Regions from separate parts of the Cupriavidus sp. KK10 genome, predicted to be linked through region 1. Evidence: predicted binding sites of a transcription regulator. Region 1 holds the regulator's gene; each other region holds the start of a gene.
What was found. Region 1 encodes FNR, which switches genes on or off when oxygen is low (the NO sensors DNR and NnrR bind a similar motif). Its sites were predicted from a motif close to TTGATNNNNATCAA; they were not measured.

Region 1 (7,086 bases):
CTGTGGCCACAGGATGTGATCTACCTGGCGGTGCTGCTGGTGATCTCGGCGCTGGCGCTGTTCCTGTTCACGGCGATCGCGGGGCGGCTGTTCTGCGGCTATGCCTGTCCGCAGACGGTCTATACCGAGATCTTCATGTGGATCGAGCGGCGGGTCGAAGGCGACCGCATCGCCCGCATCCGGCTCGATGGCGATCCGTGGAGCCTGCGCAAGTTCCGTCTCAAGGCGACCAAGCACTTCCTGTGGGTGCTGATTGCGCTCTGGACCGGCTTTACCTTCATCGGCTATTTCGCGCCGATCCGCCGTCTGGGCGGCGAGGTGCTCAGCCTGTCGCTGGGGCCGTGGCAGTCGTTCTGGATGCTGTTTTACGCGTTCGCCACCTGGGGCAATGCGGGCTTCATGCGCGAGCAGGTGTGCAAGTACATGTGCCCGTATGCGCGCTTCCAGAGCGTGATGGTGGATCGCGATACCTATGTCGTGACCTACGACGTCGGCCGCGGCGAGCCGCGCGGCAGCCGGTCGCGCAAGACCGATCACTACAAGGCGGGGCTTGGCGACTGCGTCAACTGCAGCATCTGCGTACAGGTGTGCCCGACAGGCATCGATATCCGCGACGGCCTGCAGTACGAGTGCATCGGCTGCGGCGCCTGCATCGACGCCTGCAACCAGGTCATGGACAAGATGGACTATCCGCGCGGCCTGATCCGGTATACCTCGGAAAACGCGATGCGCAAGGCCTTGTCCGCAGCGGCATCGCGCAAGCGCCTGCTGCGTCCGCGCGTCATCATCTATTCCGTGATCTGGGTGGTGCTGCTGGGCGGCTTCATGGCGTCGATCGCGCTGCGCACGCCGCTGAAGGTCGACATCATCCGCGACCGTGGTGCGCTCGGCCGTGAAGTGGAAGGCCGCTGGATCGAGAACGTCTATCGCCTGCAGCTGATCAACACCACCGAAGCGCCGATGAAGATCAGCGTGCGCGCCGACAGCGACGAGCTGAAGAACCTGAAGGTGGAGTACGACAAGCAGGCCGAATCGTTGGCGCCGACGTCCAACCGGTTGCTGCCGATCCGGATCCGCGTGCCGATCGAGGCCGCGGCGCGGGGCACGCACAAGATCAACGTGACAGTGACGAGCGAAGGCACGGAGCGGGGGCAGGCCGAAATCCGGCAATCCACCAGTTTCATCGTGCCGCGCGATTTGTGAAGCTAGGCAGACGCGGACTTAGTCGTCAAGATGAAGGGGGCAAGATGAGTCAGCAAGGCAATCCGTGGTGGAAGGAGCCGTGGCCGTGGCTATTGATGAGCGGCCCGCTGGTGGCGATGGTGGCGTGCGGCGTGACGATCTGGCTGGCGTCCACGCATCCGGACATGCCGGTGCAGGGTGCAACGCGCCATGGCCTGGTGGTGGAGAAGGCCGATGCCGCGCCGCCCAAGGCTGCCGCAGCGAGGCAGCCATGAGGTTGCGCTGGCTGATGTGGGTACTCTGGCCGGCGTTCCTGATGGCTGGCTTTGCGACCGCGACGGTGTTTTCGGTGGTGGATCCCGGTGACCTGAACTTCTTCGGCCAGCCGATCGAAGCGTCCCGCGAATCGGTCTACACCATCGGCTTCCTGATGGCCTGGGTGTTCTGCGCGTTGTCCAGCGGACTGACGCTCTACACCATGCCGACGCGGCTCAGCGATACCGACGAACTGGAATGAGCGGACTGGCGTGAGGTCTGCGCTGCCATGGCCGGATGCGGCACTGGCAGCGCTTGGCCGCTTAGCAGGAGCGGCTGTAGAGTTGCTTGATGCCGTCGATGTCCACCAGCTTGACGTGGCGCTGGCGAATCTGGATCAGGCCGGCTTCGGCAAAGCGAGAGAACAGGCGGCTGACGGTTTCGAGCTTCAGGCCCAGGTAGCTGCCGATTTCTTCGCGGCTCATGCGCATCACGAACTCGGACGCCGAATAGCCGCGCGCCGACAGGCGCTCAGAGAGGTTGATCAGGAAGGCGGCAAGGCGTTCCTCGGCGCGCATCGAGCCCAGCGTGACCAGCATCAGCTGGTCGTGCGTGATTTCCTTGCCCATCAGGCGCAGGAACTGCTGCTGCAGCGATGGCAGGTCGACCGAGAGGGACTGCAGTTCGCTCATGCGGACCACGCAGACTTCGGTATCTTCCAGGGCGGCGGCATCGGAGGCATGCTGCATCTCGCCCAGCCCGTCGAGACCGACGATTTCGCCGGGCAGGTGGAAGCCGGTAATCTGCGAGCGGCCGTCTTCAGTGGTGACGTGGGTCTTGAGCGTGCCAAAGCGCACGGCGTAGACCGCGGTGAGCGGATCGCCCATGCGATACAAGGTTTCACCCTTGTGCACGCGGATGCGTTCCTGTACCAGCGTGTCCATCTTGGCGAGGTCTTGCTGCGACATGCCGACCGGAAGGCACAGCTGCCCCATTGCACAGGTGGAGCAGCGGGGCGACATCTCGGTAATGGGAATGGAGGTGAGCAATTGGAACCTGCTAGAAATGGCAGCGAGGGCGCGATTAGGACATTTTACCGTGCGATGTGATGCGGTAGGGAGTAAGAATTGACATTTGGCGTGCTGATCAGCGTTTTTCTGCTGGCTTTGCTGGGCGGAGTCCACTGCGCTGCCATGTGCGGCGGCGTGGCGCTGGCCGTGGAACAACGCCGCGGCGCGACGGTGACGATCAGTCTGGTGCCCAGCCGCGCCGCCTGGCTGGCCGAGTTGCTGACTATGCACTTGGGCCGGATCTCGACCTATATGCTTCTTGGTGCCGCGCTAGGCGCGCTCGGTGCCTCGGCATGGAAGCAGGATTACCTGCCGGTGCAGCGCTGGCTGTTCGGCGCGGGCAGCGTCATGCTGCTGTGGTCGGGCTGGCGGTTGCTGCGCGGCAACACTTTTACCGTCGACTGGCTGGAGCGGCTGGCGGCGCGCGCCGGCGCAACGGTGGCGCGGCGGCTGGGTGGCCTGGCAGGCGCCATGCCGGCGTTTGTGCGGGCGCGAAGCGGACTGGCGCGGCGTTATGGCGTGGGCCTGGCGTGGGGGCTGGTGCCGTGCGGCATGGTCTATGGGGCGCTTACGCTGGCGCTGCTGGCGGGCAACGCGGCGTCCGGCGCACTCGTGATGGGCGTGTTCGGGCTCGGCACATTGCCTAATCTGCTGGTGCTGTCCGGCCTCGCGGGCTACTTGCGTACGCTGTCGCGACGTCCCGGCGTGCGCTTGGGGGCCGGCCTGGCGGTGATGGCGTTCGGCGCCCTTGGCATTGCGCGAGCGGTGCTGCTGCCACATTCGCTGGCCGAGCATGGATTCTGCCTGGTGTTCTGAGGCGCCGGCGCCGCCCGGGCAACGGATGATGGTTGCAGGCGGGGGCGGGAATGCCATACAATCGCCAACATTGCGGTATCGCGCGGCATAGAATGAGCCGCGGTAAGCAGCGGGCGAGCAGCGCCAGGCGGCCTTCCTACCAGAAGGCGCGTTCAGGGCAGGGGAAGCGGAAGGTTTTCGATGCCCGTCCCGTCCCCGCAGTCCATCCGGTTCAAAAGATCTGGTTCAAAAGTCCGGCTGGCACTGCGGTGTTGGCGATGCCGGCCTTGCTCCCGATACCCGTTTTTCTTGCGTCCGAGGCCTTCAGTTCGCTGACAGCGACGTCCGATATGTGCGGGCGCGCTACGCAAGAGGTTTGCTGGCCGATCCATAACGGCACGCGAACGATCTCCTGCCGGAACGACCCGGCAACTCGATGCAAAGATAGGGAAGTGCACGGCTTGGATGCAGCAGGTATCCGGCTAGCTGCGCAATGAGATGGCGGTGGCTTTCGTACCGCTGTATCCAAAATCTCCGATGCCCCGGATCCGTCCGGGAGCAGGTGCAAAGACAGGCTGCACACCATCAACATGAATACCCAAGAGGCGAAGATCGTCCTCGAGACGGCGCTGATCTGCGCGCAGGAACCGTTGCGCGTCAATGACCTGCGGCGGCTGTTTGACGACGACGTCGGCGCAGACACCATCCGCGTGCTGCTTGAGGAACTGCGCCAGGACTGGCGGCCGCGCGGCGTGGAACTGGTGGCCCTGGCCAGCGGCTGGCGCTTCCAGAGCCGGCCGGAAATGCGTGAATACCTCGATCGGCTGAATCCCGAAAAGCCGCCAAAATATTCGCGCGCCGTGATGGAAACACTGGCGATCATTGCCTACCGGCAGCCGGTGACCCGCGGCGATATCGAGGAAATCCGCGGCGTAACGGTCAGCACGGAAGTGGTCAAGAAGCTTGAGGACCGCAGCTGGATCGAGGTGATCGGACACCGCGACGTGCCGGGCAGGCCGGCGCTGTATGCGACGACCAAGGCATTCCTGGACGATCTTGGGCTGCGTACGCTGGATGAGCTGCCGCCGCTGGAAGACGCCCAGGCGCAGGCGCAGGCAACCCTGCTGGAACAACAGGCCATCAATTTTGAAGATCTGGCTGCAAACAAGGCAGCCAGTGCCGACGAGGAAGCATTTGCCGACCCCGCCGCGCAGGCAGCGGATGTGGCCGAAGCATCCGTCGCGAACGAAGCCGAGACGACCGACCCGGTCGACCAAGGCGCCAATGGCTTTGACGTGCAACCGCTGCAAGCTGCAGCCGACGATGCCGCCGAGGCCGCTTCCACCGAACCAGCCGCACCCAATCCGGACGGGGCGCGGGGCGATTTGCCGGACAACGGCACCCCGCCGCACCCGAGCGAGCACGACGAGCGCGTGCCGAACTGAACAACATGCAACATCCGATAGTGAATATCTTGTCTGATTCCGTTGAGCAAGACACCCGCAATGCGGGCGCACCCGCCGACACCGGCGCCGCAGAACCCGGATCGGGCAGCGAAGCCGCGCCCCGCCGCAAGGGGCTGCGCCGCGGGCTGAGGAACCTGGTCGCATCGCGCCGCCAGGCAACGCAGGACCGCGGCGAGGGCGCCGAAGGCGCCAGCGCCGGCGGCCAGGCCGATGCCGGTGAAGCGGGCGCCGCCCAGGCGGCGGGCGGCGCGCGCGGTGGCCAGCGCGGCCGCGGCAAGCGCAAGACGGGGCAGGGCGAGGGCGGCCAGGGCAGCCAGGGCGGCCAGGGCACCAGCAAGGCAGACAAGGTGGACCGCGCGGCCAGGGCCGAAGGCACCGACAAGCCCGAGCAGCCCGGCCGCAAGCGCAAGCCGGTCCAGCGCTCAGGCAAGGCGGCGGCGCCGGGCGAGGCGCAGGGCGCCGGCGCGCGGCAGCAGGGCCGCCGCAAGGATGGCGGCAAGCCGCAGGCGCCCCGCAAGGGCCAGGGCGGCGGGGACAAGACCGCGGCGAGCAGCGAAGACCTGTTCCGCTTCGTGATCTCCGAGCAGTACGACACTGAAGACACCGTCATCCCGCGCACCAAGGCCAAGCCGGTGCGCGAGCTGTCGGCTGACGACGACGCGCCCAAGCTGCACAAGGTGCTGGCCGAGGGCGGGCTGGGCTCGCGCCGCGAGATGGAAGAACTGATCCTGCAGGGCCGCGTTTCGGTCAACGGCCTGCCGGCCCATATCGGCCAGCGCATCCTGCCGGCGGACCAGGTCCGCGTGAACGGCAAGCTGATCCACCGCAAGGTGTCGACCAAGCCGCCGCGCGTGCTGCTGTACCACAAGCCCGCCGGCGAGATCGTCAGCCAGTCCGATCCGGAAGGCCGTCCGACCGTGTTCGACAGCCTGCCGCGCATCAAGAGCGGCAAGTGGGTCGCGGTGGGCCGCCTGGACTTCAATACCGAAGGTCTGCTGATCTTCACCACGTCGGGTGACATTGCCAACCGCTTCATGCACCCGCGCTACGGCGTGGAGCGCGAGTACGCGGTGCGCACGCTGGGCGAGCTGGCCGAGGCCGACCGTCAGCGCCTGCTGCACGGCATCAAGCTCGATGACGGCGAAGCCAACTTCCTGCGCATTGCCGACGGCGGTGGCGAAGGTGTCAACCAGTGGTACCACGTGGCCCTGACCGAGGGCCGCAACCGTGAAGTGCGCCGCATGTTCGAGGCGGTCGGGCTGACCGTGTCGCGCCTGATCCGCACCCGCTACGGCCAGTTCCTGCTGCCGCGCGGCCTCAAGCGCGGCCGCTGGCAGGAAGTCGAGCCCAATGACGTCAAGGCGCTGATGGCCGGTGTCGGCCTGAAGGTGCCCGGCAAGGGCGAGCAGGCCCCCAAGGGCGCTACCAAGGTGGGCGGGCGCAAGCAGCGCACCGAAGCCGCGATTGCCGGCATGCCGATGCCCACGGGTATGGATGGCCTGCCGCGCTTCGACCAGGGCGGTGCCCGGGGCGGTGGCGGCGGCCGCAGCAGCCAGCCGGATCCGATGAGGACCTCGATGGGCTATATCAGCCACGGGCCCACGTTGCTGACCTCGCACGCGGCCAACCTGGGTGGCGGGCGCGGCACTGGCGCACGCCAGGGGCGCGGTGGCGCCGGCATGGGCGGCATGGGTGGCATGCGCGGTCAGGGTGGCCAGGGCGGTCTGGGCGGCCAGGGTCAGGGCAAGCCGCGTCGTGGCGGTGGCGAAGCCAACGGCAATGTGATGCCGAAGGCGTCGAAACCGGGCGGTAACCGTTCCCCGCGCGGAGGCAGTGGCGGTGGCGGCGGCAACCGTGGTGGCAACCGCGGCGGCAACCGATAAGCGCTGATTGCGGCGCATGGCGGGCTGAATGCCCGCCGGCGCCGGGTTCAGTGCGCGGAAATGTCTGGCTTTTGCCTTTTCGACATAATCCGCGTATAATTCAAGTCTATTCAAAAAGCCATCCTCGTCGAGGATGGGCGAATGATGGGCATTGCGCCCATTTTTTTTTGGTTCGCCCGTTTTTCGGTTCTCTCCGCTGGAGCGGGGGGATGGCGGACAGGCAGGGCTGCAGCAGGGTCGTCCCGGACGGCACCGGCGGGTTTGCCTGCCACGGTGTTGATGGCCATTACTCGGGATAACAGTGCATCTGGCAGATTTGATCGAAACCACCCTAAGCGGCATGGGATATGAGCTGGTCGAGCTCGAGCGTGCCCCGGCCGGATTGCTGCGTGTCTATATCGATCAGCCTGAAACCGGCATTGCCATCGAGGATTG
Region 2 (7,086 bases), 1.9 Mb from region 1:
CAGGCCCGGTCGCGCTTGTTGCCACCGTGCAGGTAGGCACGCGCCGCGTTCCAGCGCTCGCCCGCGTGCTGCGTGACCTGGTACCAGCCCACGCCCTCCTGCTCTTCGCCGTTGAAATCGTCGTTGCGCGGGAAGCCCGCCTGCTGCGCGGCCTCGATGAAGCGTTCGGCAAAGGGGTTGGGAGTGCGCAGGTCGCTCACGTGCAACGGGCCGTTGCCGCCGTGCAGCGGGTCGTCGTCGCTGCCGGCCAGGCGTTCATTGCACTCGGCGCGACGGAAGTACGGCAGCACGTCGTCCCACGACCAGCCGTCGCAGCCGGCGGCGGCCCACGCGTCGTAGTCGGCGGCACGGCCACGCGTGTAGATCATGGCGTTGATCGAGGAACTGCCGCCCAGCCCGCGCCCGCGCGGCTGGTAGCCGCTGCGGCCGTTCAGGCCTGGCTGCGGCACGGTTTCATAGCCGTAGTTGCGTGCCCCCGCGCGCGGCAGCAGCGCGGCAAGCGCCGCGGGTGTGCGTATCAGCACATGGTGATCGTGGTGCCCGGCCTCGACCAGGGCAATGGTGTCGTCGCCGCTGTCGGCAAGCCGCCCCGCCAGCGCACAGCCCGCCGAGCCCGCGCCGACGATGACGTAGTCAAAGGTGGTTTCCATCTGTCTCCCCGCGAGTCCGCAGGCGGCGCGCGTGCGTGAGCCGGGCCGCGCCAGTGCGTGCGCGCCCTGTCCGTCCAGCGGATGGCAAGCTGTGAGATTCAGTGTAGGCGCTAGCCCGGACGGTGGAGAAGCCCGGTGGCGCGGGCCGCCGCGCTGCGCAGACGGGCGTTTGAATTGCCCTTCTGGTAGGAAACTTCCATTGCCATGGCTGGCACGCTACCTTATCGTGCGCGGGAACACGCGGACCGTTGCACCGCCACCCGCCGCGATCCGCTTCCACTGTCCCCGCACGTCCCTTGCCCAGGAGCGCAGCAATGCGAGAAGTCCCCGACCTGTCGTCCGTCTTTGGCGCCATGCACGCTGCGTCACGGCGCGACCAGCTGCCCGCCTGGGCCGTGCGCGCCGACCGCCTGCAGCGCCTGCGCCGGCTGGTGACAGAGAACGAGGCTGCCATTGCCGCCGCCATCCACGCGGACTTCACCAACCGGCCGCGGCAGGAAACCGCGCTGCTGGAGGTATTCCCGAGCCTGGGCGGCATCGACGACGCGCTGCGCCACGGCAAGCGCTGGATGCGCGTGCGCCGCGCCGCCACCGGCTTCTGGTTCCGCCCGGGCCGCTCGCGGCTGGTGCCGCAGCCGCTGGGCGTGGTGGGCATCGTGGTGCCCTGGAACTATCCGCTGTACCTGACGGTGGGGCCGCTGGCCGGCGCACTGGCGGCGGGCAACCGCGCCATGGTGAAGCTGTCGGAATACACGCCGCGCTTTGCGGCCTTGTTCGGGCAACTGGTGCCGCAGCACTTTGCGCCGGACGAGATCGTGGTGGTCAACGGCGATGCCGAGGTGGCGAGCGCCTTTACCGCGCTGCCCTTCGACCACCTGCTGTTCACCGGCTCGACCGCGGTCGGCCACCATGTGATGCGCGCGGCGGCCGCCAACCTGACGCCGGTGACGCTGGAACTCGGCGGCAAATCGCCGGCGATTATCGGCGCCGGCGCCGACCTGCCACGTGCGGTGGAGCGCATCCTGGTGGGCAAGCTGATGAACGCGGGCCAGACCTGCATCGCGCCAGACTACGTGCTGGTGCCGGAAGACCTGCGCGGGCAGCTGGTAGAAGCGGCACGCCAGTGCGTGGGCCGGCTCTATCCGGACTTGGCGCGCAACGGGGACTACACCAGCATCATCAGCCCGCGCCACTTCGCGCGCCTGGCGTCGCTGGTGGATGAAGCCTCGGCGCAAGGCGCGACCGTGGTGCCGCTGTCCGATGCGCAGCCGGACGCGCAGGCGCGGCGCCTGCCGCCGGTGCTGCTGCTGGATGTGCCCGAAGGCATCACGGCGATGCGCGAGGAGATCTTCGGGCCGGTGCTGCCCGTGGTGACGTACCGCACCCTGGACGAGGCGGTGGACTACATCAATGCGCGCCCGCGACCGCTGGCGTTGTACCTGTTCGAGCGCGACCGCGGCGCCATCGGCCATGTGATGAAGCAGACCGTTGCCGGCGGCGTCACGGTCAACGACACGCTGTTCCATATCGCCCAGGACGGCCTGCCCTTCGGCGGGGTCGGCGCCAGCGGCATGGGCGCCTATCACGGCCAGGCGGGCTTCGACACCTTCTCCAAGGTGAAGCCGGTGTTCCACCAGGCCGGCCTGAACGGCGCCGGCCTGCTCAAGCCGCCTTACGGCAAGACCTTCGAAACCATGTTGCGCCTGCTTTTGCGTTGATCAGGACACCAGCATCGGCCGCCCGAGCATGCGCGACAGCACCGCCTCGGGCGAGTGGGTGTGGTCGGAAATCGCCTGCGGCGCCAGGTAGATGGTCTGCTCCATCATCGCCCGTCCGCGCATGGCCGCATGCAGCAGCTGGTCGCTGAAGACGATCCAGGTGGAACCCGGCGGGAAGTGGAATTCCTGCTGCGGCACCTTGGCCTGGTAATCCAGGTCGGCCTTGGCCAGGTCATGCAGCTGCAGCATGCGGTGGTCGTATTCCGAGCGCTTGCGCTTGGTGATATGCAGCAGCTTCATCAGCGCCGCCTGCCCGGGCCACATGCCATGGGTCTTGGGCACGAACTTCTGCGCAAAATCGCCGAACGGCTCGCCCACGCGCCACACGCGCGCCGCAGCCGGGTCGATATTGTGGAACACTCGCAACAGGCGCTTGCCCAGCATCGGGTTGGACGGGAACGAGTCCACGTGCAGGCGGGTGTCGTCCTTGCGCCAGCTGACCGGGCGCCCGGCGATCTCGCTGGGCCGCAGCGAGGTGCCGGCGCGCGTCATGTGCGGGATGTATTCCGGGAACAGCGTGCGCACCAGCAATTCGCTGTTGTCGGCGTAGCGGCGGATCAGCGTGTACAGGTCCGCCAGGTCCTGCGGGCTGCCCTGGGCACCGCGCACTGCGGTGTCGTCGGCGCGCAGGTTGATGTTCTTGGACTTGCCGTCGGAATAGCGGCTGTCCAGGAAGCGCTCTTCGCCCGGCTGGAAACGGAAATTCAGGTTCGGGAAGTACAGCACGGCGCCCTGCTCCAGCTCGCGGCGCAGCGTGGCGCGTTCTTCGGCCGTGACCTGCGGCGCCCAGTCGGTATATGGCTGCGGGCGGATCAGGTTGAGCTGGCCGGCGGCGGCGGGCGGCGGGGTTGAAGTCGAGGGGGCAAGGACAGGCGCTTCGGACATGGCATCCTCTGGAAACGGTCACCAGTGTTTGGGGTCGGCCGCCGGCGTGGCGGCTTGGGATGGCGGGATTTTACTCCCTGCTGCTTGCGGTGGCGCCGGCGTCACGCGGCGACTGGACCAAGATCAAGTCCGCGTAAAAAAACCCCGCGGGCCCTTGCGGGCCGGCGGGGCTTGCCGTCAGTGCTGCTAACGCGGGTGGCGCTTACAGGCCAGCCGCGGCGCGCAGCGCAGCCGCCTTGTCGGTGGCTTCCCACGAGAATTCCGGCTCTTCACGGCCGAAGTGGCCGTAGGCGGCGGTCTTCTCGTAGATGGGGCGCAGCAGGTCCAGCATCTGCACGATGCCCTTCGGGCGCAGGTCAAAATGCTCCTGCACCAGTTCTGCGATCTTGGCGTCGGGGATCTTGCCGGTGCCTTCGGTGTAGACGGTGACGTTGATCGGGCGGGCCACGCCGATGGCATAACTGACCTGCACCTGGCATTGGCGCGCCAGGCCCGAGGCCACCACGTTCTTGGCCACGTAGCGCGCGGCGTAGGCGGCCGAGCGGTCGACCTTGGACGGGTCCTTGCCCGAGAACGCGCCACCGCCGTGCGGCGAAGCGCCGCCGTAGGTATCGACGATGATCTTGCGCCCGGTCAGGCCGCAGTCGCCCTGCGGGCCGCCGATCACGAAGCGCCCGGTCGGGTTCACCAGGTACTTGGTTTCCTTCAGCATCTCGGCCGGCAGCACCGGCTTGATGATCTCTTCGATCACCGCTTCGCGGATCTGGGCCTGGGTGATGTCCGGCGAATGCTGGGTCGACAGCACCACGGTATCCACGCTGTGCGGCTTGCCGTCGACATAACGCACCGTCACCTGCGACTTGGCGTCCGGGCGCAGCCAGGGCAGGCGGCCGTCGCGGCGCAGCAGCGACTGGCGCTCGACCAGGCGGTGGGCGTAGTAGATCGGGAACGGCATCAGTTCCGGGGTCTCGTCGCAGGCGTAGCCGAACATCAGGCCCTGGTCGCCGGCACCCTGGTTCAGGTAGTCGTCGGAAGCGCGGTCAACGCCCTGGGCGATGTCGGGCGATTGCTTGTCATAGGCGACCAGCACCGCGCAGCCCTTGTAGTCGATCCCGTACTCGGTATTGTCGTAGCCGATGCGCTTGATGGTGTCGCGCGCGATCTGGATATAGTCGACGTTGGCGGTCGTGGTGATTTCCCCAGCCAGCACCACCAGACCGGTGTTGCAAAGCGTCTCAGCTGCCACACGCGCGTACTTGTCCTGGGCCAGGATGGCGTCCAGGACGGCGTCGGAAATCTGGTCGGCGACCTTGTCGGGATGGCCTTCGGAGACGGATTCCGAAGTAAAAAGGAAGTCGTTTGCCACGAACTTATTCTCCAGGTTGGCTATTGCGTGCCAGCCCGTGCGGTTCATGGCGGCGACGCTTTAGCGGTATTTCAAGCAGCCCGGTCAGAGCCGCATCGCCCCGCAAGTTGTCAGTTAACTCGGCGATACACGCTATTATACGCGCCTGCCGGGCTCGTTGCAGCGCGCCAACGGTACAGCACGGCACCCGGCCAACCTGCCGGGGCACCGTGCCCATATGAATCCCGATGACGGCACGCTGCGCGCGGAACTGAATACCGCCATAGAAAAAACGCTGCCTGTTCGCCTGTTCCCCGGCACAGACCCGCAGCAGACCTGCTTTTCGCGCCTGATGACCTTTTTATTCTGGCTGATCTCCCGTTTTCCCCTGCGGCTGCTGCAAGCCGCGGGCGGCGCGCTCGGACTACTGAGCGCGCGCCTGCCCGGCCGCTACGGCCAGCGCCTGCGGGAGAACTTCCGCCAGGCGTTTCCCGACGCCACCGAGGCGATGATCGACGAAGCGGCCCGTTCGGCCGGACGCATGATCATCGAGATGCCCTACTTCTGGAGCCGCAGCAAGATCGGCGCGAAGCTGTATGGCTTTGACGACTACCTGTGGCCCGAGCTGGGCAAGCTGCAGGCGCGCGGCAAGGGCATCATCATCCTGACCCCGCACCTGGGCTGCTTTGAAGTGCTGCCGCAGTCCCACGCGCTGCAGCGCCCGGTCACCGCGCTATTCAAGCCGCCGCACCAGCCCTGGCTGCGCGACTGGATCGAAAAAATGCGCACCCGCCCCGACATGCACATGGCGCCGGCCACGCCGCGCGGGGTGCGCATGCTGGTCAAGGCACTCAAGCGCGGCCAGGCGGTGGGCATCCTGCCCGACCAGGTGCCCAGTGGCGGCGAGGGCAACTGGGCGCCGTTCTTCGGCAAGCCCGCCTATACGATGGCGCTGGTGCACCGGCTGCAGCAGCTGACCGGCGCGTCGGTAGTGGCGGTCTTTGCCGAGCGCCTGCCGCGCGGCGCCGGCTATCGCGGCCACCTGCGCGTGATCAACGACGGCGGCATGTTGCCGGACGATCCTGCCGCAGCAGCAGCGGTCATCAACCGGACCATCGAGGAACTGGTACGCCTGTGCCCCACGCAGTACCTGTGGGCTTACAACCGCTACAAGCAACCCGCCGGAGCGGGCACCCCGGACGCGCCGGGCACCCCGGGCAACGACACCGAGCCGGCCGCTGATCAATCGATTTCATGAGCCGTGCGTTCACGTGGCTTGGCATCGGCTTGCTGACGGTGCTGGGCAAGCTGCCATATCCGTTCGTCGCGCGCTTCGGCGAGGCGCTGGGAAGCCTGCTCTACCTGGTGCCGAGCGAGCGGCGCCGTGTGGTACAGGCCAACCTGCGCCTGTGTTTCCCGGACCGGACCGAGGCCGAAATCGACGAGCTGTCGCGCCAGAGCTTCCGCATCCTGTTCCGCAGCTTTGCCGAGCGCGGCATCTTCTGGACCGGCAGCGAAGCGCAGATGCGCCGCTGGGTGCAGATCGACGACCAGGCCGACCTGGTGGCGCTGGATGGCACCCCGCATATCCTGGTCACGCTGCACCTGTCAGGCGTGGAAGCCGGCGCGATCCGGCTCACCATCAACCTGCGCGAGCATCTCGGCCGCTCCGGCGCGTCGCTCTATACCAGGCAGAAGAACGACCTGTTCGACCACTTCCTGAAACACGCGCGCGGGCGCTTCGGCGCCAACATGATCTCGCGCAACGACAGCGCGCGCGACATCCTGCGCTGTCTGAAGAAAGGCGAGGCGCTGCAGCTGATCGCCGACATGGATTTCGGCGAGCGCGACTCGGAGTTCGTGCCGTTCTTCGGCGTGCAGGCGCTGACACTGACCTCGGTGTCGCGGCTGGCACGCCTGACCGGGGCCAAGGTGGTGCCGATCTACACCGAGATGCTGCCTGACTACCAGGGCTATGTGCTGCGCATCCTGCCGCCCTGGGAAGACTACCCCGGCGCAAGCGTCACCGACGACACGCGCCGCATGAATGCCTTCTTCGAGGACTGCATCCGCCCGCGCGTGCCGGAGTACTACTGGGTGCACAAGCGCTTCAAGCATCGCCTGCCGGGCGAGCCCGAGATTTACTGAGCGCGCCGGCACGTCCGGCGCCGCGCAGCTACAATCCCCACCATGAAACTCCAGTTCACCAAGATGCACGGCGCGGGCAACGACTTTGTCGTGCTCGACGGCATCCACCAGCAGATCGACCTGACTCCGGCGCAATGGCGTGCGCTGGCCAGCCGGCATTTCGGCGTGGGCGCGGACCAGATCCTGATCGTTGAAAAGCCGTCCCGCCCCGATGTCGACTTCCGCTACCGCATCGTCAATGCCGATGGCAGCGAGGTGGAGCACTGCGGCAACGGCGCGC
Region 3 (7,086 bases), on a different replicon from region 1:
CCCAGACCCCAGGCGGCGTTGATCAGGGCCACCTTGTCGAAGCCAGTTTCGGTGTCTATCGAGAACATCACACCGGCGCCGCTCAGGTCGGATCGCACCATGCGTTGGACGCCGACCGACAACGCAACCTTCAGATGGTCGAAGCCCTTCGCCTGCCTGTAGCTGATCGCGCGGTCGGTGAAAAGCGAGGCGTAGCAGCGCCGGCAAGCGTCAAGGAGTGCACGATCACCCCGGATATTGAGGAAGGTTTCCTGTTGTCCGGCGAAGCTGGCATCCGGCAAGTCCTCGGCGGTCGCGCTCGAGCGCACGGCGACGTCCATGTTGACCCGTCCGGTCCGGCGGTTCAGCTCTTCATAAGCCAGACGGATCGCCTCAGCCGTTTCTCTGGGCCATTCGCCGCGGAGGATGAGCTGACGAATGGCGGCCCCGGCCTCGGAGAGGGAAACCTTGCCGTCAGCAAGTTCGCTGAGAACCCTGGACACGGTTTCCTGCAGGCCATTCGTGTCGATGAAGCGCCAGTATGCATCCGCCGTCACTGCGAACCCCGGGGGAATCTTGACGCCTGCGGGCGCGAGGTTGGCCACCATCTCCCCCAGCGACGCGTTCTTGCCACCGACGCGAGGAACATCGGCCCGTCTTAGATCTTCGAACCAGACAACCTGCGTATGTTCGTTGGACATGTGCTGCTCCTTCTCGGTGGACTTATACAGACGCCTAAGCAAATCCAGGATTCCCTTTCAACGCCTAACGTCTGGGAAGCTGCCAAGGGGGGTGAACAGCGCTAGCGAGCGACTGACTGATTCACACTAGTGGTGAAATGGCATTGTGGCTTGATACAACGCAAGCCCCCACAAGGCACCCACAAGGCAAGCTTCACCGGCGGCAACTCTGTGCACTGAAGGCGGCACTGGTGCGAAACACGGCGGGATAAGTCGACGCAACGCGATGCAGAGTACGCCGTGTAGGCGCGGGGCGATCATCTCGATGTTGACGTGCATCATGCTTGGCCGCCAGGCGAGCTCCGATAATGAGAAATGGAGACTCAGGCGACAACATTCGCTTTTCGAGCTACGGCACACCAACCCGGTCGCCCGGCGCTTTCGAAGTCCCTGCACAGGAGAGCATCATGGTCTTCAAAACCGTATTGGTCGAACTCGGGCGTGACACAGGCTGCGCCGCTCGTGTAGGCGTTGCAGCGGACCTCGCCAAGCGCTCCGGCGGTCATGTGGTGGGATTGACCGCGACCGGCGTGCCGTTCGAGCGGATTCCGGACGCCGGCAGCGATGCAGAGCGGTACGTGGATGTGGCCAGGGTCGGCCTGGCGGCGCAGGCGGAAGAGATGGGCGTCGCGTTCCGGCGCCTGATGGAGCAGGCAGCGCCTGGGGTGGCACATACCCACCGCGTGGTCGAGGAAGACCCGGGATGGGCGTTGGCGCAGGAAGGCCGAGTATCAGACATCGTCGTGCTGGCACCACCGCCCGACCCGTATTCGGTAGGCAGCCTTGCAGCCGAGACCGCCGAATATGTACTGCTAAATGCCGGCAGGCCCGTGTTGCTGGTGCCGGATACTTACCAGCAGGCGGAGATGGAACATATCGTGATCGCTTGGGATGGCTGGCGAGAGGCCGCTCGCGCCGTGGCGGACGCGATGCCGCTATTGCTGTGCGCAGAGCGGGTCACTATCGTGGCAGTATGGAACCGGGACGACCGGCCTACTCCAAAGTCGGAACCAGTCGCGGGCCTGCGTCAATACCTCGAGCGGCATGGCATCGTCGCGGGGGTGTACAACGAACCGACGAGCGAGGCGGTTGGCCGGGTGCTGCTTGAGGCTTCACGGAGCCTGAACGCGGACCTACTGGTGGCCGGTGGCTACGGACATTCCCGCATGCGCGAGGTGATGCTGGGCGGCACCACGCGGACGCTGATGCACCATGCCGGGATGCCACTGCTGCTGTCGCACTGAATGGCGGCGAAGCGCTGTGTGCCACATGCTCACCGCGATTGCGCGGCACGAAGACCGGTGGGCCTGCGCATGTCGCTGATCAGGTCGCGAATTCGCAACCGGTCGGTCAGGGGGACTTTAGGGCTTCGTTGACTGGCATCAACCCGCATGCCCTTGCGACCGCTACTTTGGAAATAACCATAGCCGAAGCCGAGGTCGCCATGTTCCGCCGAATTCTCCTAGCCATCGATGGCAGCCGTTCATCCTTAAGTGCCCTGGAGCAGGCAGTGTCCATGGCGCTGGCCACCCACGCCGAGGTCAGGGCCATGTTCGTCGTCGACGACAGCGACCTGTTCTTCGAGATCAGCGCGCGTGACCGGCCTGGGCTAATGGCCGACATCATTGCTTATGGCAAGCAGGTGCTGGCTCGCGCCGGCGAGCGCCTGAGTGCCTCCGGCGTGCGCTGGAGCAGCAGGTTGGCCGAGACGCCCGGCACCCCTGCGAGGATTGCCGAGGCGATCGTCGCGGAAGCGGACCACTGGAGCGCGGACCTGATCGTCATGGGCACACACGGCCATCGCGGCGTGCGGCACATGGTGCTGGGCTCGGTCTCGGAGCACGTGGTCAGCAAGACGGTTCGCCCCATACTGCTCGTTCGGCAGCAGTCACGCAGCGATAGCCCCTGACCGTTCCGTCCCGGTCCGCGGATACCCCAATAATCGTCTCGGAGTGACGCAAATGCAGGTTTCAAGAAGGCTTGGCCTCGGGCTGTCGTCGCTGGCGATTGCCGTTGCGGCGGCCGGTTGCGCCACTCGCGCCGCGCCGGCTGGCGCTGGCGTGCAGATTATGGAGCAGCACGGCGTCTCCTACGTATCGGGTGGGGACGATGAGGCGGGCCTGCAAAGCATGTTGACCGTCGCCGCGCGTTTCAATGTACGGCTGACGATGGTGGATGCCGGGCGCGGCAAACCGCTGGGCGGTGCCACGGTGGTCGTGGCCAGCCAGGCTGGCCGCCCCGTGCTGCACACTACCGCCAGCGGACCTCTGTTCTACATGCGACTCAAGCCGGGTGCCTATCGGCTCGCGGTGGGCTACCAGGGACGGGACCAGATGCGCGACATCGTCGTCGCTGGCGAGCCGCTCGACATGACGTTCCGGCTGCCGGTCAATACGCTCGAGGACGACTGGCTGCTCTGCGGCACGACACCCTGTCCGCGTCGCTGAACCCGACGCCTGGACCGGGTCGCCGCGGGCAGGACACCGCGCGGGTTCGCGGCGGGTCAGAGCGGACCGGACCGCGAAAGGGCGACGGAGCCGGAAGAAGCGCTCAGGTCTCGTTCGGGGACAACCAGGCGGGCCGCCCGGCGTGGGCAGGCCTGGAATCCGCCAAGCGCAACGCCTGCACGAAGTCATCGATCTCGGCGGCGGCATCGCCGCTCAGCACGTCACGCTCGAGCAGCACGAGTGCCGGCGCGGGTGTTTTGCCCGTGAGCTTGGCTATCTCCGCCTCTGCCTGGAAGCCCCCGCGCGCTGCCATGACACAGATTGCAGACACGCGCGCGGCCAGCGGCGGCTTGGCGACACTGGCGGCGAGGAGGCTGCGCATCGGGGCCGCCAGCCTGCCCATCCATACCGGTGCCAGGACCACGACGTGCTCGCAGCGATCGAGGGCCGGGCCGGCGTAGCGGTACTCGACTTGGCGGTGAAAGAGGATATCGATAACGCACCGGAGGTCGCCAAGGATCCCGGCGCGGCTTTTGACGTCGGCGACCTCGGCCAGTGGCCATCCCGACCGCGCGGCAACGGCCTCGGCGACCTGGCGTACGGTGCCGGTCCGGGAGTAATAAACAATCACGGCTTGGGTCATCACGGGCTCCGGTCAGATGGCAGCGGACGTCGCTGTTTCTGCAGCGTAGGCCTTGCGTGGCGGCCGCCATTGATGCGCATCAACTGGGACATACGGCCTCGCGCCACGGCGGTTGGAGCGCCGTGCCGCGGCTTTGACACATATCAACAGCAGTTGCGCCGGTTGCCCTACGCTGGATTAAGCTAGTCCAGACCCGAGCCACCACAGGCTCCCATCGCCGGAGAATCCGCTATGTACCAGCGCATCCTTGTCGCCATGGACGGCGGCGCCGCTTCGGAACTTGCCCTGGAACAGGCCATGATCATTGCGCTCGCCGCCAGCGCGGAAGTGGAGGTGGTCCATGTGGTCGATGACCGCAGCCCATTCCTGGATGTCAGCAATCTGGATCCGGTGAGATTGATAGAGGACCTCACGACGGCGGGCGAAAGCGTCCTCGCCGCCGCCGCCAGCAGGCTTGCCGCGGCGGGCATTCGCCACGTAACGCGGCTGCTCGGCAAGCCGATGGCGGAGGACGACGTTGCTACCACGATCGCGGCCGAAGCCAATGGCTGGGGCGCCGATCTGGTTGTGATGGGTACGCACGGCCGACGGGGAGTGCGGCGACTCGTCATGGGCAGCGTCGCGCGGAGCGTGATTACCCTAGCCGTCGCGCCCGTCCTGCTGGTCCGCGCCGAGGAGGCGTAGGCAGGCGAACAGACTTTGGAGGGCGTTACGCCAGACAGCTATGCATAAGATCGACTTTGCCGGCGAGATGCCGGATTACTGCCCGACAGGTCCCAGCCTGCAGTGCACCGCGAAGGTGGACGGGTCGCCCGCGACCTATGAAATCACTGCCGAGGCGCTTGAGGATCATTTCGGCGCACGCTCGTACCGCAGTGAAGATTTGCTGCCGGCATTCATCAGCAACCGCCAGGACATTGAACGCGTCGCGGGAGCCCTGTTCGAGATGACGGGTGCGCGGCACATCGTGCTGCACAGCGGCCATTTTCGCTTCGCGGTGTGAAGCGCACGTCGTGGCCGGCGGCAGCCGCCCTGGGGCGGTGCGCGCCCCACAGGGAGCTACCCATGAAGAATCGCTTGCAGTCATGCACCCCGACAATACCGCCAGGATGGCGCAGGCTTGCCGCCTGCGCGTTGGTGCCGCTATGCGCAGCGTGTACCGCCGTACCGGACCCGCTGCGGCCGCCGAAGCCACGCACGATCGCGCTGGCGTCAGGCGACCTGGGGCAACCCGTACCTGGTGTTCCGGGCAATGGCCTCTCATGCTCGGTTGGCCGCGCCGCTCAGTCGTAGCGCAAGTCAATGCCGAAGCCGCCGACCAGTTCGCAATCGACGACTCCCGCTGCGTAGGCGAAGAACCACTCTTCAGCCTGTTGCACGCTACCCCGCAGGGCGCGCCAATCTGGCGTAAAGCGAACGCCGATGCTTCTGTCCGGGGCTGTGAAAAGGACGCCGCCGCTGGGCTTGCCTGGCGCGGTGGCGTCGGGGACGAACAGCACGATATGGAATCCCTTGTACGACCGCTTCGTTTCATGCATGTGAGTCTCCTGCGAGGTTTGCCACCGGGGCGCATTCCAAACGCACCGGCGCTCGCTCTATGGGAATCATAGTGGCGCGAACCAGAGCGGTAGTGGTGCCACCGGTACCGACTGTGGCGCGGACAGGAAGGCGGCTTGATGCACGACAAATCCTGGGCCAAGTGGCGACATAGGCTTAAGCAAGCCCCGTTCGGGGCTGCCTGATGGAGACAATCCATGGAATACGCAACGATCCTGGTTCATCTCGATTCCAGCCGCCGTGTGTACGACCGGCTGAACCTCGCCACCCAGTTGGCGCTGGAGTTCCAATCCACGCTGGTCGGCCTGCTTGCAGTCGGCAAGCCCGATCCCACCGCCGTGCGCTACCTGGTGGACGGTGACCGCTATCTCGCCTCTTACGACGAATGGCAGCATCAGGTCGGCGAGCGGGCCCGCCATGCCCTGATGGGCGCGACGGACGAGGTCGCCGTCACTACGGAATGGCGTGCGCCGGACTGGGCCACGGCGGCGACGGTCCAGGCAGAGGCACATCGGGCGGATCTTGTCATCCTTGGACAGCACGATCCCACTGATGATGCCGCCTACGCCGAGCGTGGCTTTGTTGAATCCATCGTGCTGCAATGCGGGCGGCCGGTGCTGGTGGTGCCGTATGCAGGCCGGTTCCCGCACGTTGGAAAGAACATCATGGTGGCGTGGAACGGCAGCCGCGAGTCGGCGCGGGCCATCCGCGATGCGCTCCCGCTTCTGCAGCGCGCAGACACCGTGGAAGTGGTCTCGTGGACGCCCTCAGGCGTTCTGAAAGGGCCATGGGTGTCGCCGCCTCAGTATGCGGTGGACTGGCTGGCTCGGCATGGCGTGGCAGTGCAGCTGTGCACTTTTGCGGCGGGGGGCGGCGATGACACCGGCCAGATGTTGCTCTCACACGCCGCGGACCGAAATGCTGACCTGATCGTCATGGGGGCCTACGGCCACAGTCGGGTGCACGAGCTGGTCCTTGGCGGTGTTACCCGCACGCTGCTCGAGTCGATGACAGTGCCGGTACTGATGTCGCACTGATTTTGCCATAGTGCCTCGGCGATGCGATGAAAGGAGGTGCGGTGCGGCGGCTGCGACAGAGCGGGATGCCGAGGGAGGTCGGCCGATTACCTATCAACACTGATAGCGGGGTCGCTTGATGAGATACGATGAATAATGGCAGCCGAACACTCCGCCAGCTTGCGCAGGGTTTCTGGAACGAGTTCCTTAGGCGTCGACCGGTATTTCCCGTGTCAGACGGCATGTTTCCGTTCGAGCCGGCTATCCGTAAGCGGTACATCGAGGTCCAAGGTAGAACTTATGCTGTCTGGCAGGCTCGCGCGATTAGGGCTGGCTTTTCTGCCGAGGATTTTTTCCACGCGAGCATTTGCGTACGGGCGGCGATGCACTGATTGCCGCCCGCGCTGGTGGGTGCGCAGTTCTCGTGCCCTAGGCGTTCAGGTTCCGTCTTCCCGACATACCTTTCGGCCCATTGAGAGTTGACTAGAATCTGTCCGCCGGCATGTCTTTCACCGGTAGTTTGCCTTTTCCCAATGTGTAAGGCACAGCGCTGCGAACAAGCCCCTTTCTAGGGTTCCAGAACGTAGGCACCAGGAGCGTCCGCGAGCCCCTGGGCCGGCGCCTGTCGCGTGCAGGATCCGGTCGAGTGGGCCACTAGCCAGTCATGCCACGCCGGCCACCAGGAACCGTCGCGGTACACAGCC
Region 4 (7,086 bases), 1.5 Mb from region 1:
CACCATCGTGGTCGAGAACCGTGCCGGCGCCGGCGGCAATATCGGCGTCGATGCCGTGGCCAAGGCCGCCGCCGATGGCTACACCATCGGCCTGCAGACCGTGTCCCTGGCGATCAACCCGGGCCTGTTCCCGCGCATGCCCTACGACACGCTGAAAGACCTGGCCCCCATCGGCATGGTCGCCAGCTCGCAGCATGTGCTGGTGGTCAACAACAACGTGCCCGCCAAGAACCTGCAGGAACTGATCGCGGCGGCCAAGGCTACGCCGGGCAAGCTGACCTACGGGTCCGCGGGCAACGGCAGCACCTTCCATATGTCGGCCGAGCTGTTCAAGTCGGTGGCCAACGTCTCCATCGTCCACGTGCCGTACCGCGGCGGCGGCCCGGCCCTGGTCGACACCATTGCGGGCCAGGTGGACATGAGCTTCCCGGTGGTCTCGGCCGCGCAGCAGCATGTGCAGGGCGGCAAGCTCAAGGCGCTCGCCGTCACCGGCACCAGGCGCTCGCCGCAGTTGCCCAATGTGCCGACCGCGGCCGAGGCGGGCCTGCCCGGCTATGCCTTCGAGACCTGGTTCATGGTGTTTGCCCCGGCCGGCACGCCCAAGCCCGTGATCGACAAGCTGAACGCGGCACTGAACACCGCGCTGGCCGCGCAGGCAACCCGTGACCGCATGCTCAAGGAAGGCTTCGAGCCCACCCCGACCACGCCCGAGGCGGCACGCCAGCGCCTGGAAAAGGAGATGCCTGTGTGGGCCAACCTGATCAGGCAGCGCGGCATCACCGCGGAATAACGACAGACAAGGCAGTTGCCATGACCCCCAAGACGCTATACCAGAAGCTGGTCGACTCCCATACCGTGGCCAGGATCGACGACGACAATGTGCTGTTGTACTGCGACCTGCACCTGATGAACGAGTACACCAGCCCGCAGGCCTTCGCCGGGTTGCATGAACAGGGCCGCGGCGTGCTGGTGCCGGGACAGAACGTCTCGGTGGTCAGCCATATCATCCCGACGCACCCCACAGCGATCCGCGTGATCGCGGACCCGGCCTCGGCGCTGCAGGCCACCAACCTGCGTGCCAACTGCGAGCGGCACGCGATCCCGCTGTTCGACACCAACGACACGCTGCAGGGCATCGAGCACGTGATCGCGCCCGAGCACGGCATGATCCGGCCGGGCATGGTGGTGATCTGCGGCGACAGCCATACCACCACCTACGGCGCGCTCGGCGCGCTGGGCTTCGGCATCGGCACGTCCGAGGTCGAGCATGTGCTGGCCACCCAGACGCTGGTCTACCGGATGGCCAGGACCATGCGCATCCGCGTGGACGGCAAGCTGCCCGCCGGCACCACCGCCAAGGACCTGATCCTCAGGATCATCGGCGCGATCGGCGCGCAAGGTGCGCGCGGCTACGTGGTGGAGTACTGCGGATCGGCGATCCGCGACCTGAGCGTCGAGGCCCGCTTCACGCTGTGCAACATGACCGTGGAAGCCGCGGCGCGCGGCGCGCTGATCGCGCCGGACGCGGTCACCACCGACTATGTGCTGCGCCGCGCCGTGGATATCGAAGGCCCGCAGCGCGACGCCGCGCTCAGCTACTGGGCCACGCTGCAGAGCGATCCGGACGCCGTGTTCGACATGGACTTCGTGTTCGACGCGAGCGAGATCGAGCCCTACGTCACCTGGGGCACCAGCCCGGACCAGGTGCTGCCGGTTTCCGGGCAGATCCCGTTCCCGGAAGACCAGATCGACGAGGCCGAGCAGCGCTCGGTCGAGCGCGCGCTGGCGTACACGCACCTGCAACCGGGCGCCGCGCTGGCAGGCACGCCGATCCAGCACGTCTTCATCGGCTCCTGCACCAACGGCCGCATCGAGGACCTGCGCGCGGTGGCCAGCGTAGTGCGCGGCCGCAAGGTCGCTGCAGGGGTCCGGGCCATGGTGGTGCCTGGGTCGGGCGCGGTCAAGGCCCAGGCCGAGCGCGAGGGCCTGGCCGGGATCCTCACCGCCGCCGGCTTTGAATGGCGGCAACCGGGCTGCTCGATGTGCCTGGCCATGAACGACGACGTGCTCGCCGACGGCGTGCGCTGCGCTTCCACCACCAACCGCAATTTCGAGGGCCGGCAGGGACGCGGTGCCATCACCCACCTGATGAGCCCGGCCATGGCCGCCGCGGCAGCGGTCACCGGCGTCATCACCGACGTCCGCAAGTTGGAGATCACCCATGCCTGAACACACCTGCATCGCCGGCAAAGGCGCCGCCATCCGCTTCGAGAACCTCGATACCGACCAGATCATCCCCAAGCAGTTTCTGCGCGGGATCGACAAGGCCGGGCTGGCCGAGGGCATCCTCTACGACCACCGCTTCGATGCCAGCGGCGCGCCGCGCCCTGGCTTCGTGCTGAACCGGCCCGAGTACGCCGGCACCAGTATCCTGGTGAGCGGCGCCAACTTCGGCTGCGGCTCCAGCCGCGAGCACGCCGTCTGGGGCCTGCAGCAATTTGGCATCCGCGCCGTGATTGCGCCGAGCTTCGGCGAGATCTTCTATTCGAACGCGATGAACAACCGGCTGCTGCTGGTGATGCTGCCGCGTGAGGTGATCGAGCCGTTGATGAACGACGTGGATGCGGACGCGGGCAACACCATCAGCATCGATGTCGAGGCGATGCGGGTGCGCACTCCGTCTGGCGACTACGCCTTCGACCTGTCGGCACGGCACCGCCGCATGTTTATCGAAGGGCTGGACATGATCGGCCTGTCGCTGCGGCAGCGCGGCGAGATCGAGCAGTTCATCCAGCAGTACCGGGGCGCGTTCCCGTGGACAACGAACGTGGCCAGGCGCACGCGCGACCGCTTGGGCCCGACCTGAACCCTGCCTTGCAAGCGCATCGCCTCCACGGTGCGCTTGCACCATCGCAAACGACAAACATCAACCACCCACACTTCGTTCCCGCACCACCGCCGCCGTTTGATGCCAGTCAATTCCATGTCGTCAGTGTGTCCGCATGCTTCCCACATGACGACAGGTGCCCGCCACCCAGGCATGGGCACCGCGAAACCGCTTTCCTCACCGCTGATCCACGGCACCCATGAAAGCAAAAAACTGGCTGTACCCGGCAATCGCGGCATTGCCGCTCTCACTCTGGCTCGGGCTGCCACATGCAGCCACCAAGGCAGAACCGAAGGCGGAACAGAAGGCCGCCATCCCCACCCTCACTGCCGCTGAGTTCGACCACGCCCGGCAGATCTACTTCGAGCGCTGCGCCGGCTGCCACGGCGTGCTGCGCAAGGGCGCGACCGGCAAGGCGCTGACGCCGGACATCACCCGCGCGCGCGGCACCGAGTACCTGAAGACCTTCATCAAGTACGGCAGCCCCGCCGGCATGCCGAACTGGGGCACCTCGGGCGATCTCTCCGACCCGGAAGTCGACCTGATGGCGCGCTATATCCAGCTCGACCCGCCGACCCCGCCCGAGTACTCGCTGGCCGATATCGAGAAAAGCCGCAAGGACATCCTGCCGGTGGCCCAGCGCCCGACCAGGAAGATGAACCAGTACAACCTTGACAACCTCTTCTCGGTCACGCTGCGCGATGCCGGCGAGGTGGCGCTGATCGACGGCGACAGCAAGCAGATCATCAATATCGTCAAGACCGGCTACGCGGTGCATATCTCGCGCATGTCGGCGTCCGGGCGCTACCTGTATGTGATCGGCCGCGATGCGCGGCTGGACCTGATCGACCTGTGGCTGCCCAAGCCCGATATCGTCGCGGAAGTGAAGGTCGGCATGGAGGCGCGCTCGGTCGAGACCTCCAAGTACAAGGGCTATGAGGACAAGTACGCCGTGGCCGGGTCCTACTGGCCGCCGCAGTACGTGATCATGGAAGGCGACACGCTCGAGCCGCTCAAGGTGGTCTCCACGCGCGGCATGACCGTGGACAACGAATACCACCCCGAGCCGCGCGTGGCGGCCATCGTCGCCAGCCATTTCCATCCGGAGTTCGTGATCAACGCCAAGGAGACCGGCAAGATCCTGATGGTCAACTACTCGGACCTGTCCAACCTGAAGACCACCACGATTGATTCAGCCAAGTTCCTGCATGACGGCGGCTTCGACGCCACCGGCCGCTACTTCCTGGTGGCCGCCAATGCGTCCGACAAGATCGCCGTGGTCGACACCAAGGAGAACAAGCTGGCCGCACTGATCAACGTGGGCAAGACCCCGCATCCGGGACGCGGCGCCAACTTCACGCATCCGAAGTTCGGCCCGGTCTGGACCACCAGCCACCTTGGCGACGAGACGATCAGCCTGATCGGCACCGATCCGGTCGGACACCCGGCGCAGGCGTGGAAGGTGGTGCAGACCATCAAGGGCCAGGGCGGCGGCTCGCTCTTCATCAAGACCCACCCGAAGTCGTCCAACCTGTGGGTCGACACGCCGCTGAACCCTGACGCCAAGCTCAACCAGTCGGTGGCGGTATTCGACACGCGCAACCTGGAAGCCGGCTACAAGGTGCTGCCGATCGCTGAATGGGCCGAGCTGAAGGGCGCGGGCGCCAGGCGCCTGGTGCAGGCCGAATACAACAAGGCCGGCGACGAGGTCTGGTTCTCGGTCTGGGGCACCAAGGACGGCGAGTCCGCGCTGGTGGTGGTCGATGACAAGACCCGCACGCTCAAGACCGTGATCAAGGACAAGCGCCTGGTCACCCCGACCGGCAAGTTCAACGCCTACAACACGCAGCACGACGTGTACTGAGCCGGCACCACCATGCGTGATCACATCGCCTGGCGGCGCGCTGCACTGGCGGGGCTGGCAGCTGCCTTGCTGGGCGCAGCGCCCGGCGCGGCGGCCCAGCCCACCCCTGCCCGGCAGGCGCAGCTTGCGCACTGGCTGCGCGATGACTGCGGCGCCTGCCATGGCATGACGCTGCGCGGCGGGCTGGGCCCGCCGTTGACGCGCGAGGCGCTGTCCGGCAAGCCGCCCGCGGGCCTGATCGCCACCGTGCTGTACGGCCGCCCCGGCACCGCGATGCCGCCCTGGCAACCCTTCATGACGCAGGATGAAGCCCAATGGCTGATCGATCGACTGCAGGCCGGCAAGCCACCGGCCGCCTCGCCGCAAGGCAACTGATCCGCGGCCTGGCCGCGGCCTTGTGCGCCACCGTTGCCGCCGCGCTGGTGGCGGGTTGTGCCAGCGCCGTGCGCGGCACCGGCGACCTGGGCGTGGTGGTGGAGCGCGCCGCCGGGCAGCTGCAGATTGTCGAGACCACCGGCATGACCCGGCTGGCAACGGTGGAAGGACTCGGCGACTTGTCCCACGCCAGCGTGGTGTTCTCGCGCGATGCACGCTACGCCTATGTCTTCGGCCGCGACGGGGGACTGACGCGCGTGGACCTGCTCAGCGCCCGCATCACCCACCGCATGCTGCAGGCGGGTAACAGCATCGGCGGCGCGATCTCGCAGGATGGCCGCGTGGTGGCCGCGCAGAACTACGCGCCTGGCGGCATCCGCCTGTTCGACGCACAGACCCTTGAACCGCTGGCTGACCTGCCGGCGATCGGCAATGACGGCCGCCGCTCCAAGGTGGTGGGCCTGGCCGACCTGCCCGGCCGCCGCTTTGCCGCCAGCCTGTTCGAATCCGGCGAGATCTGGATCATCGACGCCAGCTATCCGCGCCGGCCGCAGGTGACACGCCTGCCCGCCGGCCGCGAGCCGTACGACGGACTGGTCACGCCCGATGGCCGCTGGTACCTGGCCGGCCTGTTCGGTGAGGACGGCCTGGCGCTGGTCGACCTGTGGCAGGCGCCGCTGCTGTCGCGCCGCGTGCTCTCCGGCTACGGCCGCGGCAGCGCGCCGCTGCCGGTCTACAAGATGCCGCACCTGCGCGGCTGGGCCATGGCCCAGGGCATGGCCTGGCTGCCGGCGATCGGCCGTCATGAGGTGTTGGTGGCCGACCCCGCCAACGGCTGGCAGCAGGCCGCGCGCGTGCCGCTGGCCGGCCAGCCGGTCTTTGTGATGGCACGGCCAGACGGGCGCCAGGTCTGGGTCAACTTCGCCTTCCCCCACAACGACACGGTGCAGGTGATCGACACCGCCACGCGCCAGGTGGTGCGCACGCTGCATCCCTGCCGAGGCGTGCTGCACATGGAGTTCACACCCAAGGGCGAGTCGCTGTGGCTGTCCTGCCGCGACGACAACCGTGTCGAGGTCTACGACACCGCCAGCCTGGCGCGCATTGCCACGCTGCCCGCCGACAACCCCAGCGGCATCTTCTTCACCGTGCGCGCGCAACGGTTCGGCATGTAAGGGCCCCATGTACGATGAACTGAACCTCTACGACACCCTGCAGCGCGATTTCCCGCTGCAGCCGCGGCCCTACCAGGCGCTGGCCGGCAAGCTCGGCCTGTGTGAACACACGCTGCTGAGCCTGCTGGCACGCGACCTGGGCAGCGGGCGCATCAGCCGCGTCGGCGCCGTGTTCGCGCCCAACGTGATCGGCGTCAGCACGCTGGCGGCGCTGTCCGTGCCGCCGGCCCAGCTGGACCGCGTGGCGGCGCGCGTCAGCGCCTGCGCGGCGGTCAGCCACAACTATGCGCGCAGCGGCCACCCGTACAACCTGTGGTTTGTCGCGGGCGCGCGCGAGCGACGCATGCTCGACGTCACGCTGGCGTCGATCGGGGACATGACCGGCCTGGCGCCGCTGGACCTGCCCATGGCCCGCGAGTATCACATCGACCTCGGTTTCCCGCTCGCGCGCCCGGGCAGCGCACGCGCCCGCCGCGCAGCCAGCGCGGCCGCTCCCGCCGCACCTGTCGCCCTGGACGATGACGACTGGCGCCTGGTGGCAGCACTGGAAACCGGCCTGCCGCTGACGCCGCGCCCGTTCCACGCGCTGGCGGCGCAAGCGCGGATGCCGATGCCGCAGGTCCTGGAGCGGCTGGCGCGCTGGTCCGCGCAGGGCGTGATCCGGCGCTTGGGCGTGGTGCTGCAGCATGGGCGCTTCGGCTTCGGCCACAACGCCATGTGCGTGTGGGACGTGCCCGACGCGCACGTGGACGCCATCGGCATGCGGTTGGCCCGGCAGGCGCGCG

Region 2: a site for FNR is predicted at 3,427-3,440, ahead of KB879_RS01025 (Kdo hydroxylase family protein). Genes of this name have one in related genera too.
Region 3: a site for FNR is predicted at 3,879-3,892, ahead of KB879_RS37855 (universal stress protein). Genes of this name have one in related genera too.
Region 4: a site for FNR is predicted at 2,966-2,979, ahead of KB879_RS16615 (nitrite reductase). Genes of this name have one in related genera too.

The regions. Positions count from the first base shown of each region.
Region 1 is NZ_CP073677.1:5,031,100-5,038,185, reverse strand. Features, by position in the region: gene ccoG (cytochrome c oxidase accessory protein CcoG) at 1-1,203, shown strand, start outside; gene KB879_RS23475 (membrane protein) at 1,248-1,457, shown strand; gene KB879_RS23470 (hypothetical protein) at 1,454-1,699, shown strand; gene fnr (fumarate/nitrate reduction transcriptional regulator Fnr) at 1,761-2,486, opposite strand; gene KB879_RS23460 (sulfite exporter TauE/SafE family protein) at 2,565-3,323, shown strand; gene scpB (SMC-Scp complex subunit ScpB) at 3,893-4,747, shown strand; gene rluB (23S rRNA pseudouridine(2605) synthase RluB) at 4,753-6,651, shown strand; gene rimP (ribosome maturation factor RimP) at 6,953-7,086, shown strand, end outside.
Region 2 is NZ_CP073677.1:202,454-209,539, reverse strand. Features, by position in the region: gene KB879_RS01035 (GMC family oxidoreductase) at 1-650, opposite strand, end outside; gene KB879_RS01030 (coniferyl aldehyde dehydrogenase) at 965-2,368, shown strand; gene KB879_RS01025 (Kdo hydroxylase family protein) at 2,369-3,313, opposite strand; gene metK (methionine adenosyltransferase) at 3,516-4,679, opposite strand; gene KB879_RS01015 (lysophospholipid acyltransferase family protein) at 5,011-5,916, shown strand; gene KB879_RS01010 (lipid A biosynthesis lauroyl acyltransferase) at 5,913-6,806, shown strand; gene dapF (diaminopimelate epimerase) at 6,849-7,086, shown strand, end outside.
Region 3 is NZ_CP073678.1:1,387,069-1,394,154, forward strand. Features, by position in the region: gene ppsA (phosphoenolpyruvate synthase) at 1-680, opposite strand, end outside; gene KB879_RS37835 (universal stress protein) at 1,127-1,963, shown strand; gene KB879_RS37840 (universal stress protein) at 2,164-2,628, shown strand; gene KB879_RS37845 (carboxypeptidase-like regulatory domain-containing protein) at 2,681-3,166, shown strand; gene KB879_RS37850 (flavodoxin family protein) at 3,270-3,809, opposite strand; gene KB879_RS37855 (universal stress protein) at 4,041-4,493, shown strand; gene KB879_RS37860 (DUF1488 domain-containing protein) at 4,534-4,812, shown strand; gene KB879_RS37865 (hypothetical protein) at 5,093-5,347, opposite strand; gene KB879_RS37870 (universal stress protein) at 5,564-6,403, shown strand; gene KB879_RS37875 (alpha/beta hydrolase) at 6,951-7,086, opposite strand, start outside.
Region 4 is NZ_CP073677.1:3,538,420-3,545,505, forward strand. Features, by position in the region: gene KB879_RS16600 (tripartite tricarboxylate transporter substrate binding protein) at 1-790, shown strand, start outside; gene leuC (3-isopropylmalate dehydratase large subunit) at 811-2,229, shown strand; gene leuD (3-isopropylmalate dehydratase small subunit) at 2,222-2,866, shown strand; gene KB879_RS16615 (nitrite reductase) at 3,087-4,751, shown strand; gene KB879_RS16620 (cytochrome c) at 4,764-5,126, shown strand; gene KB879_RS16625 (cytochrome D1 domain-containing protein) at 5,066-6,301, shown strand; gene KB879_RS16630 (Lrp/AsnC family transcriptional regulator) at 6,309-7,086, shown strand, end outside.